DNA from 2 places in the Arthrobacter sp. 01T414 genome. Region 2 is predicted to be linked to the other one. Evidence: riboswitches for the same ligand, from Rfam matches in the RefSeq annotation. Region 2 holds a riboswitch; the other holds the start of a gene.
What was found. Region 2 has a riboswitch for cyclic di-AMP ahead of AC1DK9_RS13950 (NlpC/P60 family protein). Riboswitches for the same ligand answer to the same signal wherever they lie in the genome.

Region 1 (7,388 bases), on a different contig from region 2:
AGGCGCCGAGGGATCGTGCCGCGAAAGCGAAAGCGCCCGCCCCCGGAACAGGGACGGACGCTTTGCGTAAAGCTAAGGCTAGATGGAGTATTCCGGAGCGGCCCAGACAACAACCTCGGGGTGCTCGTAGAACCGGTAGCCCTGGCCGCGCACGGTGCGCACCGTGTTCGCCAGGCGGCCAAGCTTGGAGCGCAGCCGGCGGATGTGCACGTCGATGGTGCGCTCGTTGGGCACCTCTTCGGCGTTGCGCCACAGGCCTTCGAGGAGTTCGTCGCGGCCCACGGTGCGGGTGCCGTTCTCCACGAGGTAGTTGAGCAGTTCGAATTCCTTGAACGTAAGGTTCAGCGATTCGCCGTCGAGCGCCACTTCGCGGCGGGCGAGGTCGATCAGCACGCCGGACGGGCGCGGATCCTGTGCCTGCTGCAGCCGTGCGTTCTCGGCGCGCTGGCGGGCACCGGCAGTCGGGTCGCCAAAGGTGGACCGGACGACGTCGAGCGCGGAACCCGGCGCGGACGCCGGGGCGACGGCGACAGCGGCGTAGCTTTCAGCACCAGCGACGAGGGACTGGGCATAGGCGCGGATTTCCTGGGCCAGCTTGGCAATCGAGGTGCCGGCAGCGGCCGCGGTTTCCTCGTCGATCCCCATGTAGAGCACGAAGCCACGGGCCACATTGTCGTTGGGCACGGGGCGGACCGGGCTGCCGTTGCCGGGAGCGATCACCGGGGTCGGCGCGGTAGTCGGCGCCGACTCAGCGGCGGGGACGGCACGAAGCTGGCCGTACGAGTTGGGGTTGTAGCCCTGCGCGGCGTAACCGGGGGCCGGGAAGCTGCTGCCGGATCCTGCGGGACCGAAGCTCGGGCGGCCGCCGAAGCCCTGGCGGAGGCCGGTCTGCCCGGCCTTGTTGGCGTTACGGACGGAGATGTGGACGTATCCGGATGCAACTGACATGAAATGCTTACCTCAATGTGAATGGCCGTCATCGCGGCTCGAATGCTGAGTTCCCCGCAATGAAAACTGGGGAGGGGCGCCCGACGCTGGGCTGGGGGCGAATGCCTAGAAACGTTCTGGGGTGTAGAAGTTAGGCGTGCATTCGACAACAGGGCATCTCAGTACCAGCTGGTGCGCTGATCCAGGAAGCTGCGGCTGCAGGTGCTGTTGAGTTCTTGTTCACAATTGAAGTGTGCAACGTAACAATAAGAACTAGCAAGTAACAATGGACTCCAAAGTCCGCATGGTGAGACGAAAACGTCGATTGTAGCGCAAATCACAATTTTGATAAGCCTACGAATAATTGTGTGTTTCACTGCATGCGAGTACGTGCAACCCAGTTTGTCGAAGATTCTTCAGCTACTGCCACCTCTAGGCCGAAAATATTCACGGTAAGCAATACTGGCGGAATCGTCTCGAAAGAGTCACGCCATCACAACCAGTCCACGGACTGGGCAGGCCCCGGGCCGAGGCCGACTCGTGGCGTTTGCACCTCCGGGGCAGCGTACAGCTCGGTAGTCTGGGATTCACAGGTGCCGCACAGGGTCCCCAAAGCCTCGGCCCAACGGCAGATCGGAGAGTCGTCCCATGGCCACTTCGCACTCCATGACCAACAACCTTCCCCAGCTCACGCATCCGGACGGCTCTCCCATCCGCGCACTGGTGGTGGACGATGAGCCCAGCCTCTCCGAGCTCATGAGCATGGGGCTGCGGATGGCCGGCTGGTCCGTGGCAGTGGCGGCCGATGGCCCCGAAGCGGTCAAGCTCGCCAAGGAGTTCCGCCCCGACGTCCTGGTGCTGGATGTGATGCTCCCCGGGTTCGACGGCGTTGAGCTGCTCAGCCGGATCCGCGCGTTTGCGCCAGAGGTTCCCGCGCTGTTCCTCACGGCCAAAGACGCCGTCCAGGACCGCATTACCGGCCTGGCGGCCGGGGGCGATGATTACGTGACGAAGCCGTTCAGCATGGAAGAGGTGCTGCTGCGGTTGCACCGGCTGGTCCAGCGCTCCGGGGTGGCCGCCATGGATACCGCCGAGCTTGTAGTGGGTGACCTGGTGCTCAATGTCGATACCCGCGACGTCACCCGCGCCGGCGAGGAGCTGCACCTGACCGCTACGCAGTTCGAGCTGCTGCGCTACCTGATGGAAAACCCCAAGCGGGTCATCAGCAAGGCCCAGATCCTGGACCGGGTCTGGGACTACGACTTTGGCGGCCAGGCGAACATCGTGGAACTCTACATTTCCTACCTGCGCAAGAAGATCGACGCCAACCGCGCTCCGATGATCCACACGGTGCGCGGCGCCGGTTACGTCCTGAAACCGGCGGACTGATCCGTGCCCACCCCCTCACGTGGGGCCCCAGTCCCCGGTCCCGACTGGCGCAACCCTTCCACCTGGCACCTACGCACACGGCTGGTCCTGCTCGCCATGGCGCTGCTCGTCGCCATCTGCGGTGCGGTGGGAGTTTTCAGCTACGTCTCCATGGATGTGGTCCTCACCCGGCAGCTCGACACCCAGCTGGCCCAGGCCTCGCACCGTGCGAGCGAATTCGGCAGGCCCTCCACCGACGACTCCGGCCGGCGCCCCGACCTGCTCGAAGCCCGGGGTCAGGGCATCGGAACGCTCACTGCCCGCATCTCCAACGGCGCCGTCAGCGACCCCGGCTTCCTGGCCGACGACGCCACCCGCCAGAGCCTTTCCGCCGCCGACGACGCCGCCCTGCTGGCGCTTCGCCCGGACGGCGTGCCGGTGGAACGGACGCTCTCGGCCGGCGCCTACCGGCTCACCGCCGTGCGCGCCCCGTACGGCGACATCATTGTCACCGGCCTCCCGCTGGAAGAAAAACAAAACACCCTGGCGTCCCTCGTCTGGACCCTGGGCATCGTCTCGGCGGGCGGCCTCGTGCTGATCGGGCTCGCCGGCACCGCCCTGATCCGACGGACCATGAAACCGCTGGAGCAGCTCTCCGAGGTTGCCACCAAGGTCTCCCGGCTCCCCTTGGACGCCGGTGAGGTAGCGCTGGGGGTGCGCGTCCCGGCGTCGGCGGCCCATCCGGGAACGGAGGTGGGCAGCGTGGGCCACGCGCTGAACCAGATGCTGGACAACGTCTCCAACGCCCTCGAGGCGCGGCAGGAGAGCGAAATGAAGGTGCGCCAGTTCGTCGCAGACGCCTCGCATGAGCTCCGCACCCCGCTCACCGCCATCCGCGGCTACACGGAGCTGATGCGGATGACCGAACACTTCACGCCCGACGGCGAGAAGTCCCTGGCCCGCGTCCAGAGCCAGTCCGAACGGATGACCACCCTGGTGGAGGACCTACTGCTGCTGGCGCGCCTGGACGAGGGGCAACCGCTCAAACTCATCGACGTCGACCTCACCCAGCTGGCCGTCGAGACCGTCAGCGACGAGAAAGTCATGGCACCGGACCGCACCTGGCAGCTGGAGCTCCCGGACGAGCCCGTGGTGGTGCGCGGGGACGCAACCCAGCTTCACCAGGTCCTCGCCAACCTGCTGTCCAATGCCCGCAAGCACACGGACCCCGGAACCACCGTGATCACGGGCGTGAGGCGCTCGGCGGACGGCAGCGCCGTGGTCACAGTGACGGACAACGGCGGCGGCATCGCCCCCGAATTCCTCGGCCGGGTGTTCGCCCGCTTCTCCCGGGCGGACGCAGCCCGCACCAACCGGTCCGCAGGTGGCGCTGCCGGCCGAGCGGCCCGTCCCGCCCCAGGGTCGGCGGCCACTTCAGCCGTCGCGACCGCGGCCGCGGCGTCGGAAGGCACCAGCGGCCTGGGCCTGTCCATTGTGCAATCGATTGTCGAGGCCCACGGCGGAACGGTCGAAGTCACGTCCAGGCCGGGGCGGACGGAGTTCGCCGTGCGGCTGCCCGCGGCGTCCCCGGTGGAGTAGCCGCCTGACGTAGCAGCCTGCCTGCCCGTTTCGACGGTTCCCTGCCCGCTCGCTGCTCACCGGCGTCGTGCGGGCAGGGAACCGTCGAAACGGGCCGCCAACACCCGGCCCAATAGGCAAGACGCCACACCGCAGCGGCGGGCCGCCGTTACCTAAATGTGACTTCCGAGTGAAAGTCCGGTACCGTTTTAGGGTGCGGCCATCGATCTGGCCGCGTATCCGGGCTGACGCCAAACTCTGCCGCTCCCGGATTCCCATGGACCAGGCAGAGACGGGGAACCCAGTGTTCCCGGGCATTCTGCATCCATGCACCCTAGGGGTGAAGCCGACACGTCGAGATTCCGTGCGGCCGGATTTCGCATCCGAACCCGACAGCTAACTCCGTAGGCGTTGAGAGGCGAACATGACTGAAATCAAGGAACCCACGCGCCCAGAGGGCGCTAAACGCACGTCCGACACCGCACGCCACCGTGCCGAGCCGGCAAAGCGCCCTTCGGCCGTGTCCTCGTCGAGGGCCCGCACCAATGGCAAGCGCGCCGCCGTCGTGGCCACCGCGTTCGCCGTCCTGCTGGGTGCAGGCGCCGCGGGCCAGGCGTCCGGCTCTGCCGCCCACACCGCCGAAGCTGCCAAGGACACTGCCGCGTCCCTGCAGACCCTAGACTTTGAGCGCGTCGGCAGCATTGCGCCCGCGTCGTCCGCCCCGATGAGCGTCGAGGCCCAGGCCTCCAAGATCAAGCCCGCCAAGGCCCCGGCTGCCCCGGCCCCTAAGCCGACCCGCGCCACCCCGGCGGCACCCGCAAAGCCGGTCGCGATCGACGATCCCGCCGGTGCGCAGGCCTACGCCGCGTCCCAGCTGCCCGCCCATGGCTGGGCTCCCAGCGAGATGCAGTGCCTGATGAAGCTGTGGACCCGGGAGTCCGACTGGAAGACCACCGCCACCAACGCCAGCAGCGGCGCCTACGGTGTGGTCCAGTCACTGCCCGCCGAGAAAATGGCCAGCGCCGGCGCCGACTACCGGACCAACTACCGGACCCAGATCAACTGGGGCCTGCAGTACGTGAAGGACCGCTACGGTTCTCCGTGTGGCGCCCTGAACTTCCACTACGCGAACAACTGGTACTAAACAGCCGTAGCCACGGGCCTTGAGGCCCGCATGAGGAAGGCCCCGGATCCAGTGGATCCGGGGCCCTTTTCATGGGCTGCACCGCAGGGAGACGACGGCGGGGCGGAGCGGCTACCCGTTCGGGCGGCCGGGGATGTACTGCACACCCCATTTATTGCCGTCCGGGTCGGCGAAGTAGACGAACTGGCCCCAGTCCTGGACGTCGATGTCGCTGACGTCCACGCCGTTGTCCTTGAGCTGCTTGTGCGCGGCTTTGATGTCGCCGACCACGAGCTGGAGGCTGGGCGCGGTGCCGGGCGGGGCTTCGTTGAGCCCCTCCCCGATCGCTATCGAGCACCCGGAGCCCGGCGGCGTCAGCTGGACAAACCGGATGCCCTCCGAGGGCCGCTCGTCGTAGTCGGCGTTGAAGCCCACCTTGTTCACGTAGAAGTCCTTGGCCCGGTCCACATCAGACACGGGCACGAAGATGAGTTCAAGTTTCCAGTCCATGGCCACAGGCTAGTCCCGGAAAGGTCCCGCCGGAACCCTTGGCTGGTGGCGCCGAGGCAGTCGCCTGGCTAGTCGGTCGCTTAGCCCGCGATACCGTACAGGCGGTCGCCGGCGTCGCCCAGGCCGGGCACAATGTAGGACTTCTCGTTGAGCTTCTCGTCGATCGAGGCGAGCACGATGGTCACGTTCGCGTCCGAGAGCTCTTCCTCCAGCTTGGCCAGGCCCTCCGGCGCGGCCAGCAGGCAGATGCAGGTGACGTCCGAGGCGCCGCGTTTGAAGAGGAACTTGATCGCCTCGCGCAGGGTTCCGCCGGTGGCGAGCATCGGGTCCAGGACGAAGATCTGCCGGTCCGTGAGGTCCTCGGGCAGGCGCTCGGCGTAGGTGATGATGTCCAGGGTTTCTTCGTCCCGGGCCATGCCCAGGAAGCCGACCTCGGCGGTGGGGACCAGCTTGGTCATGCCTTCGAGCATGCCGAGTCCGGCGCGGAGGATCGGGACCACCAGCGGGGTGGGCTTGGTGAACGCCGTGCCGATGGTGGTGCTGACCGGGGTCTCGATGGTGACCGGCTCGGTGCGGACGTCGCGGGTTGCCTCATAGGCCAGGAGCGTGACGAGCTCCTCGGTGAGCTGGCGGAAGACCGGGGACGGGGTGTTCTTGTCCCGCAGAACGGTGAGCTTATGGGCGACCAGCGGGTGGTCCACAACGAGAGTGCGCATGGGTCAAAACTATCACCCGGACGTCGAGGACCTCCCCGCAGAGCCACTCTGATCGGCGTCGGCGGCGGCGTCGGCTGCGGCGACGTCCGCGATGTTGTCGGGGGCACGGTCGCGCAGGTGCGCTTCGTTATCGAAGGTGGGGGCGGGGCCGGTATGTTCGCGGTGCCGCAGCACATGGAACAGCCGGTGGGCCAGAATCACGATCCCCACCCAGCCCAGTCCCAGGGCCCAGCCGAAGATCACGTCGGTCATCCAGTGGTGGCCCAGGAACACCCGGCTCATGCCCATCGCAAAGACGAAGATCACACCCGCCGTGATGAAACCCACGCGGGCAAGCGTGCGTTTCACCTGCAGGCAGGCCAGGTAAACCACCAGGCCGATCACAACAGTTGAGTTCAGGGTGTGGCCACTGGGGAACGACGGCGACGTCTCGTAGGGCGGCACCGCGTCCGCGAAGTCGGGGCGGGCCCGGCCGATCAGCTTCTTGCCCAGCGAGGTGGCGGTAATGGAAACCGCGGCGGCGCCGCCGATCAGGATCAGCGGCCGCCAGGTCCGGGAGACCCAGATCAGCGTGGCCGTGAGGATGCTGGCCAGGATCGGCATGCCGATGCCGCCGCCGATGTTGGTGAACCCGGTAACGAAGGCGTCCAGGCCCGGGTTGCGCAGCTGTTGCATGAACGAAAGCGTGGGCTTGTCCAGGTTCGCCAGGCCGGCGTCGTCGACCACATTGTCATAGACCTCCGCGCTGGTGAGCGCCAAGGCGACCACGACGATGCCGCCGATCAGCATGGTGACCCACAGTGCGGCGTACGGGACCACCCACCTGCCCCAGCGCCGCATCAGCCAGCTCTCAGTCTTCGTGCTCAATGCCGTCTCCCGACTTCCCGGTGCACCGCAGGGGTGCACAGCTTGCTTAGTGTCGAAACTATCATTGAGCCATGACTACCCCCGAGCCCCGCCATGCGGAATGGATGGGCCTGGCCCTCGCCGAGGCTCGCCGGGCGCTGGCCACCGCGGACGTGCCGATCGGCGCCGTCGTGATCGGCCCGGACGGCGCCGTGCTCGGCACCGGGCGAAACGAGCGGGAGGCACTCGGGGACCCGACGGCGCACGCCGAAATGGTGGCGATCCGGGAGGCCGCGGCCAAACTGCGCGCACGCAGCGCG
Region 2 (7,388 bases):
TACGCGGTGCTGACGCGGAACTCGCGCTCCAAGACCGTGACAGTCGATGAGCTGGGGCTGCTGCCCTCCGAGGACTCCATCCTGGCCCCGGAATGGGTGCCGTGGGCCGAACGGGTTCGGCCCGAGGACGCGCAACAGGACGACGCCGCCGAAACTCCCGCTGCCGGGGCCCCGGCGCATGAGCCAGCCGGGGCAGGTTCCGCGGACACGCAGGCAGAGCCCGCCGACGCCGACGGTACGGTCCAGGGCGAGTCCGCCGTCGAGGCCGACTAACGGTTTGGCGCCGTTCGGGAGCATGCAGTGGAAGGTCGGGACATGAGGTCCACCTTCAAATCGCTGCACATCCTGAACTACCGCATCTGGTTCATTGGGGCCCTGATCTCCAATATCGGAACCTGGATGCAGCGCACCGCGCAGGACTGGCTCGTCTTTGACCACCTGAGCGACCAGGACGCCGGCGCGATGGGCATCACCATGGCCCTGCAGCTGGGCCCGCAGCTTTTCCTCGCACCCGTCGCCGGGCTGGTTGCCGACCGCTTCAACCGCAGGCAACTGCTGGTGATGACCCAGTCCTCCATGGCCCTGCTGAGCGCGGCGCTCGGCGCCCTGGTCCTGTCCGGAGCGGCGCAGCTCTGGCACGTCTACGTCTTCGCGCTGCTGCTGGGCGTCGTGTCCGCCGTGGACGCGCCGGTACGCCAGACCTTCGTTTCCGAGCTGGTGCGCGACGACTACCTGCCCAACGCCGTCGCCCTCAACAGTGCCTCCTTCAATGTCGCACGGATGATCGGACCCGCCGTCGCGGGCCTGCTGACCGTGGCCATCGGGCCCGGCTGGGTCTTCCTGATTAACACGCTCACCTTCGTGGCGCTGCTCCTGAGCCTGGCCAGGATCCCGGCCGCTTCGCTCCGGCAGCTGCCCAAGGCCCCCGCCGGCAAGGGCAGGATCCGCGAGGGACTGCGCTACGTCCGCTTCCGGCCGGACATCGTGGTGGTGCTGGTGGCCGTCTTCATCGTGGGCACCCTGGGGCTGAACTTCGTCCTCTTCATCGCCGCCATGGTCGGCACGGAATTCGGCCTCGACGCCGGCGCCTTCGGCCTGATGAACTCGATCATGGCGATTGGTTCGGTTGCCGGCGCACTGCTCTCCGCCGGACGGAACAAGCCGCGGATGCGGGTGATCTTCGGCGCGGCCGGCGCCTTCGGGCTGACCTCCGGCCTCGCCGCCCTGGCCCCGGATTACTTCTGGTTCGGCGTCGCGCTGGTGCCGGTCGGCCTGTTCGCGATCACCATGATGACCAGCGCCAACGGCTACGTCCAGACCACCACGGACCCTGTGATGCGCGGCAGGGTGATGGCCCTGTACATGGCGATCTTCATGGGCGGCACCCCCATCGGCGCGCCATTGGTCGGGTGGGTGGCCAACGTAGCCGGCGCCCGCTGGTCGATGGGCGTGGCGGCGGCGTCCGGGCTTATCGCGGCCGTGATCGGCATGGTCTGGATCATCCGGGCAAAGCAGCTGCGGATCGCCTTCAACCGGCGTGCGCGGGGGCTGCGTTATTTCCGGGTTGTCCCGGGCGGTGCGGCAACCGGCGCGGTTAGGGACGGGAAGCCGGACGGCGCCGCCCGGGCGGAAAACCCGAACGGCGCCGTCGACGGCTAAAGCTTTCGCGAGGGGCGGCCCTACTTTTTGAGTTCGCCCACCACGAAGTCGATGCACTCGAGCAGTGCGGAGACGTCGTCCGGATCAATCGCCACGAAGGTGGCGATCCGCAGCTGGTTCCGTCCCAGCTTCCGGTAAGGCTCGGTGTCCACGATGCCGTTGGCGCGCAGGACCTTGGCGATGGCCGAGGCGTCAATTGACTCGTCGAAGTCGATGGTCGCGATCACGTTGGACCGGTCCTCGGCCCGGGCCACGAACGGTGTGGCGTACTCGGAGGCCTCGGCCCAGCGGTAGATGCGTCCGGCTGAATCGGCGGTGCGTGCGGCGGCGAAGTCGAGGCCGCCGTTGGCGTTGAGCCACTGCACCTGCGCATCCAGCGTTACGAGGGTCGCCAGCGCCGGGGTGTTGTAGGTCTGGTTCAGGCGCGAGTTGTCGATCGCGGTCTGGAGGTCCAGGAAGTCCGGAATCCAGCGGCCGCTGGCCTTGATCCGGGCGGCGCGCTCCAAGGCTGCCGGAGAGAACAGCCCCAGCCACAGGCCGCCGTCGGAGGCGAAGTTCTTCTGCGGGGCAAAGTAGTAGACGTCGGCTTCGGTGACGTCCACGTCCAGGCCGCCGGCCGCGGAGGTGGCGTCCACCAGGACGAGGGAGCCTGCATCGGCCCCTGCCACGCGCTGGACCGGTGCGGCGACACCGGTGGAAGTCTCGTTCTGCGGCCAGGCGTACACGTCGACGCCCGCCTCGGCTTGAGCCGCGGGACGGGTGCCCGGCTCGGACTTGATGATCGAGGACTCGGCTAGGAACGGGGCCTTGTTGGTGGCGGCGGCGAACTTGGAGCCGAACTCGCCGAAGGAGAGGTGCTGCGCTTTGTTCTCCACCAGGCCGAAGCTGGCGATGTCCCAGAACGCCGTGGAACCGCCGACGCCGAGGATGACCTCGTAGCCGTCGGGGGCGCGGAAGAAGTCGCTGAGGCCGGTACGGACCGACCCCACGAGGTTCTTGACCGGGGCCTGGCGGTGCGAGGTTCCCAGCAGCGTCGCCGACGCTGCGGACAGGGCCGCCATCTGCTCGGGCCGGACCTTCGACGGGCCGGCGCCAAACCGCCCGTCCTTCGGCAGGAGGTTCGCAGGGATAGTGATGCTGGTGTCGCTCACAGTGGCTCCAATTTTCGGCTGGGTGCGTGGCGTGGCTCGGACGGGCCCTGCCGGGCGTGGCCGGGACCCGCTATTTATTCTGCCCGACGGCGCCATCCGGGCGGGAACTGCGGCCGTCACAGTCCGGTCATTGAGACGCCGGTGGGGGAGTCCGGCGGGTGCCCTGCGGGAGCCCGCCAAAGGTGCGGGCGGCAGCCCGCACGGGTCAGCCCGAAGGCCGGCAGATTATTCGGACAAATTCAAAATAGGCTAGGCTATGCGGTGACGTACGGCGGATCTCGCCGGGGCGCATCCCGCACGCTGTACGGTGGGAATGACGCAAGGACGGCGCTCGAGGAGCTGAGCTGAATGACGGATCTGATCGATACCACTGAGATGTATCTTCGGACCATCCTGGAACTTGAAGAAGAGAACATCGTCGCCCTCCGCGCCCGAATTGCCGAACGCCTCCGCCACTCCGGCCCCACCGTCTCCCAGACCGTCGGGCGGATGGAACGGGACGGCCTCGTGGTTGTTTCCGGGGACCGGCACCTCGAACTGACCGACACGGGCCGCAAGCGTGCCATCGAAGTCATGCGCAAGCACCGCCTGGCCGAGCGGCTGCTCGCCGACGTGATCGGACTGGATTGGGCCTACGTCCACGAGGAAGCGTGCCGCTGGGAGCATGTGATGAGCGAACGGGTCGAGCGCCGCATCTTCGAAATGCTGGACCATCCGACCGTTTCCCCCTACGGGAACCCGATCCCCGGACTCGCCGAACTGGGCGGACTCCCGACGCCGGAACGCGGCGGGGTGGTCAACCTGCTGGAGGCGATGGCCGGGTACGGCGCGGATTCCCGGATCACCGTCAACCGCTTGGCCGAGCCGATCCAGGTTGAGCCGGAGCTGCTGCTCCAGCTGGACGAGGGCGGAATCCGCCCCGGCGCCAGGGTGTCGCTGGAGCGCGTGGGCGAGTACATTTCGGTCCGGGTGCCGGACATTGAAGGGGCACTCGAACTGCCGCCCGAGGTTGCCGCGCACGTCTTCGTTACCCTCGGGTAACCTGGCGTCGCATCTTGCCCCGAAATAGCCGGGGAGTTGTCCACAAGGGAGATCACGGAATTATCACCGTCTGCCTTAATCCCCTATAGTTGATGACTAGCACTGATACTAAAGCGTTATCTGATCCGAAGCCGAGCTCTGCCAGCGGATCAGTAGGCGATTCACCTTCTGGCAGAGGCGGGGGAACCACAACCGGCTGCCTAATTCAGCAGCCTTGGGGTGAAGTCCGCTAGCGGCAGGCAAACTCAATCGGGAGCATCCTTGGATGCCCCTGTGCCTGGATGCCTGCACCGGCGGACCGGGTCTTTGATCTCTCTGACCCGAATCCGACAGCTAACTTCGCAGGCTATCCAGAGAGGAACCCTTCTTGACCACCCAGACCGTCAGGGGCCGCCGTCGTGCGACCGGTCCCGCTCCGGAGCCGCGCCCGGCCGCCGTCTTCCTTGACGAGCGCCCGCGTGACGCGCGCCGCGATGAGCGCCGCGGCCGGCGCAGCCCGCTCCGTCAGGTGACAGACTTCGCCGCCGTCAGCGGCGTCGGGCAGAAGGCCGGCATAGCCTTGGCTGCCACGGGTCTGGTCCTCACAGTGACGGTCCCTGCCACCGGCCCGGTAATGGCCTCAGACCCCGCCCGGTCCGGTTCCGTTTCCGCGGCGGCGCAGCCCGAGGTCAAAGCCCCGGCTGCCGAAATCAATTTCAACCGCACGGCCGTCACCACGAAGGGTGACCCGGACAGCAAGCTCAAGCAGCTGCTGAGCGCCCAGTCCGTCGGCAGCATCACCCGGGCGGCATCCGCGGGCAGCCTTGGGGCTCCCTTGGACGTCATGGTCACTGCCTCGCCTTTCGGCTACCGGGTCAGTCCCATCACGGGAGCCCTCGGGGAATTCCACCGCGGGCAGGATTACGCAGCCCAGTGCGGCACCCCCGTGCATGCCGCTGCGAGCGGCACCGTAACTTTCTCCGGCTGGCACCCCTATGGGGGCGGCAACCGGGTCGTGATCGACCATGGCAACGGCCTGGAGACCACGTATAACCACTTGTCGTCGTCCGATGTCCACGTGGGCCAGCAGGTCTCCCGTGGTGATGTGGTGGCGATGAGCGGGACCACCGGCGCCTCCACCGGTTGCCACCTCCACTTCGAGGTGATGGTCAATGGAGAAGTTGTTGACCCGCTCGGCTGGCTTTAGCCAAGCCGAGGGACAGCTCGCATTTCTGTGACACGCCGTGATCTGAATGTGACATTGAGTCCCAACTGTTGTACCGTATGAAGCACGCCAACTTCTCCGAAGTTGGCGCTCTTGAGTGGATTGCCTAACTCTGCCACCGCTCAAGGTCCGTTCGCATGACATCGTCTGGCAGGGGCGGGGGAACCAATTTTGGTCTTCGCAAGAAGACCTAGGGGTTAAGTCGCAAAGCTTCCCAGGAAGCAGCGCGGCCGGGTGACTCCCATCCGAATCCGACAGCTCACCTCGTAGGCATTGGGAGAGGCTACTTTCGTGTCTTCACGCCACAATGCTGCGCGTTCTCGCGCTGGCGAGGCTCAGTTGAGCCCGCTGAACTCCATGCTCCGCCTTGCCCTTGCCGGCGCCCGGACTGGTTCACACAACGCAGTTCCCGCTTTTGGCGCGTCTTCGCAGTACACCCTTCGCTAAGAAACCCGTTTCGGGGCGATCCGGCGTACCCCCAAGATGCCGGAGCGTCCTCAGTCCCGCCTGCATGCAGCGCGGACCCAAGGATCACGAAAGAGAGAACTAGATGACTACTCGTGCAACCATTGCACGCCACCGCGCGGAGGTCACCAAGACCAACTCGCTGGCTGTCATTGCTAAGGCCGTCGGCGACAACGCCGGTGGCATGGGTCGCCAGGCCGCGGTTATCGCTGCTGCCTCCGGCCTGGTCCTGACCAGCGGTATCGCAGCCAACGCTGCCGACACCAACGTTCAGCGTGAATCGGCTTCCGCTTCGGCCATGGAAGTACAGTCCAACGCGCCGGCCACGATCTCCGCGGCCTCCAGCATCGCGATCTCCTACGAGAAGCCTGCTGTAAAGACCGCACCTGCCCCGGTCGCCGAGGCTGCCCAGCCCGTCGTCAACGTCCAGGAAGCCGGCACCGCCGCTACCGGCACCGGCACCGGCACCGCGGTCACCGCATCGCTGGCCACCAAGGCTCCCGCCGCCGTCAGCGGCATGGGCGCCTCCATCGCTGCTGCTGCTTACGCTCAGATCGGTGTCTCCCAGGACTGCACCATGCTGGCCACCAACGCCCTGGCCGCAGTGGGCATCCACTACCACGGCTGGCCGGCAGGTTACCTGTCCCTGGGACGCACCGTGAGTGCCGCAGAGGCTCAGCCGGGTGACCTCGCCTACTATCAGAACGGTGGCATGGGCATGGCCCACATCGCCGTCTACGTCGGCAACGGCATGGCCGTCCACGGCGGCTGGAACGGCGGCACCACCGCGCTGTACAGCGTCAACGTCGGCTCCGGCCCGGTCTTCATCCGCGTCGGCGGCTAGGACTTAGGCGCCTCTAACGCCTGAAGCTTTGCGAAGGACCCCTGCCCCTGCGGCAGGGGTCCTTTGTCATGCGTAGCCGGCAACCGCATCGCGAGCCGAGAGTCCCGTCAAAGAAAAATTCGGCAATCCGGGCCTCCGGTGTTTACTCTTGTGGTGTCGATCCATAGCCCGACCATGCACAGGGCAGCCGGCCCTCGTGCCCCTGGCGGGTGCGGCCGTGAAGAGGTATGCGGATGCGCACTCTCGTTCTGAATGCTGGATATGAACCGCTGGCGGTAGTTACCTTCCGCCGGGCGCTGGTGCTTGTACTGACCGGAAAGGCCAGCGTGGTGGCCGAAGGGGACGATCCCGTGGTGGGACCGCAGGATATCCTAGGCCGGCCAACCGTGATCCTGCTGAACCGGTACATCAGGCCGCGTTACAACACCTTGACGGCAGTCAGCCGCAGGGGAGTCCTGCGCCGGGACAACCACCGCTGCGCGTACTGCGGCAAGGCGGCGCACACCATCGACCATGTCCACCCCAAGTCTCGGGGCGGCGCGGATTCGTGGGAGAACCTGGTGGCAGCCTGCCTGCGCTGCAACAACGCCAAGGGGGACCATACCCCCGCCGAAATGGGCTGGAAGCTCGGCTTCGTTCCGGGCCCACCCAAGGGCACGATCTGGCAGATCAAGGAACTGGAAAAGCCGACGCCCGCCTGGGACCCGTTCCTGCTCCCCGAAAAGGCGCACTGACAAAGGGCCGCCGACGCCGCGGGCCGGCTCTACCCGGTGACGGTAGGGCTAGGCTGGGTTGGTGGAATTCGACGCTATTGTTCTCGCCGGAGGCCGGTCGACCAGGCTGGGCGGCGTGCCCAAGGCCCTGCTGGCGGTCGACGGCGCCACCCTGCTCGAGCGGTCGCTGCAGGCTGCCCGGGGCGCCCGCCGGATAGTCGTCGTCGGCCCCGCCGCCGGTAGCCTTCCGTCGGACGTGCTGGCCTGCCGGGAGGAACCGCCCTTCGCCGGCCCCGCCGCCGCGATTGCGG

Region 1: another riboswitch for cyclic di-AMP. It lies ahead of AC1DK9_RS10505 (aggregation-promoting factor C-terminal-like domain-containing protein); the one in region 2 lies ahead of AC1DK9_RS13950 (NlpC/P60 family protein).

Annotation. Positions count from the first base shown of each region.
Region 1 is NZ_JBFTQK010000004.1:90,904-98,291, forward strand. Features, by position in the region: gene AC1DK9_RS10490 (winged helix-turn-helix domain-containing protein) at 79-948, opposite strand; gene AC1DK9_RS10495 (response regulator transcription factor) at 1,576-2,316, shown strand; gene AC1DK9_RS10500 (HAMP domain-containing sensor histidine kinase) at 2,413-3,894, shown strand; cyclic di-AMP (ydaO/yuaA leader) riboswitch at 4,114-4,299, shown strand; gene AC1DK9_RS10505 (aggregation-promoting factor C-terminal-like domain-containing protein) at 4,298-5,017, shown strand; gene AC1DK9_RS10510 (VOC family protein) at 5,129-5,506, opposite strand; gene upp (uracil phosphoribosyltransferase) at 5,587-6,222, opposite strand; gene AC1DK9_RS10520 (phosphatase PAP2 family protein) at 6,235-7,062, opposite strand; gene AC1DK9_RS10525 (nucleoside deaminase) at 7,161-7,388, shown strand, end outside.
Region 2 is NZ_JBFTQK010000006.1:86,869-94,256, reverse strand. Features, by position in the region: gene AC1DK9_RS13975 (DUF3027 domain-containing protein) at 1-273, shown strand, start outside; gene AC1DK9_RS13970 (MFS transporter) at 316-1,659, shown strand; gene serC (phosphoserine transaminase) at 1,680-2,810, opposite strand; gene AC1DK9_RS13960 (iron-dependent transcriptional repressor DtxR) at 3,159-3,851, shown strand; cyclic di-AMP (ydaO/yuaA leader) riboswitch at 3,973-4,214, shown strand; gene AC1DK9_RS13955 (M23 family metallopeptidase) at 4,219-5,037, shown strand; cyclic di-AMP (ydaO/yuaA leader) riboswitch at 5,184-5,342, shown strand; gene AC1DK9_RS13950 (NlpC/P60 family protein) at 5,606-6,364, shown strand; gene AC1DK9_RS13945 (HNH endonuclease) at 6,598-7,098, shown strand; gene mobA (molybdenum cofactor guanylyltransferase) at 7,160-7,388, shown strand, end outside.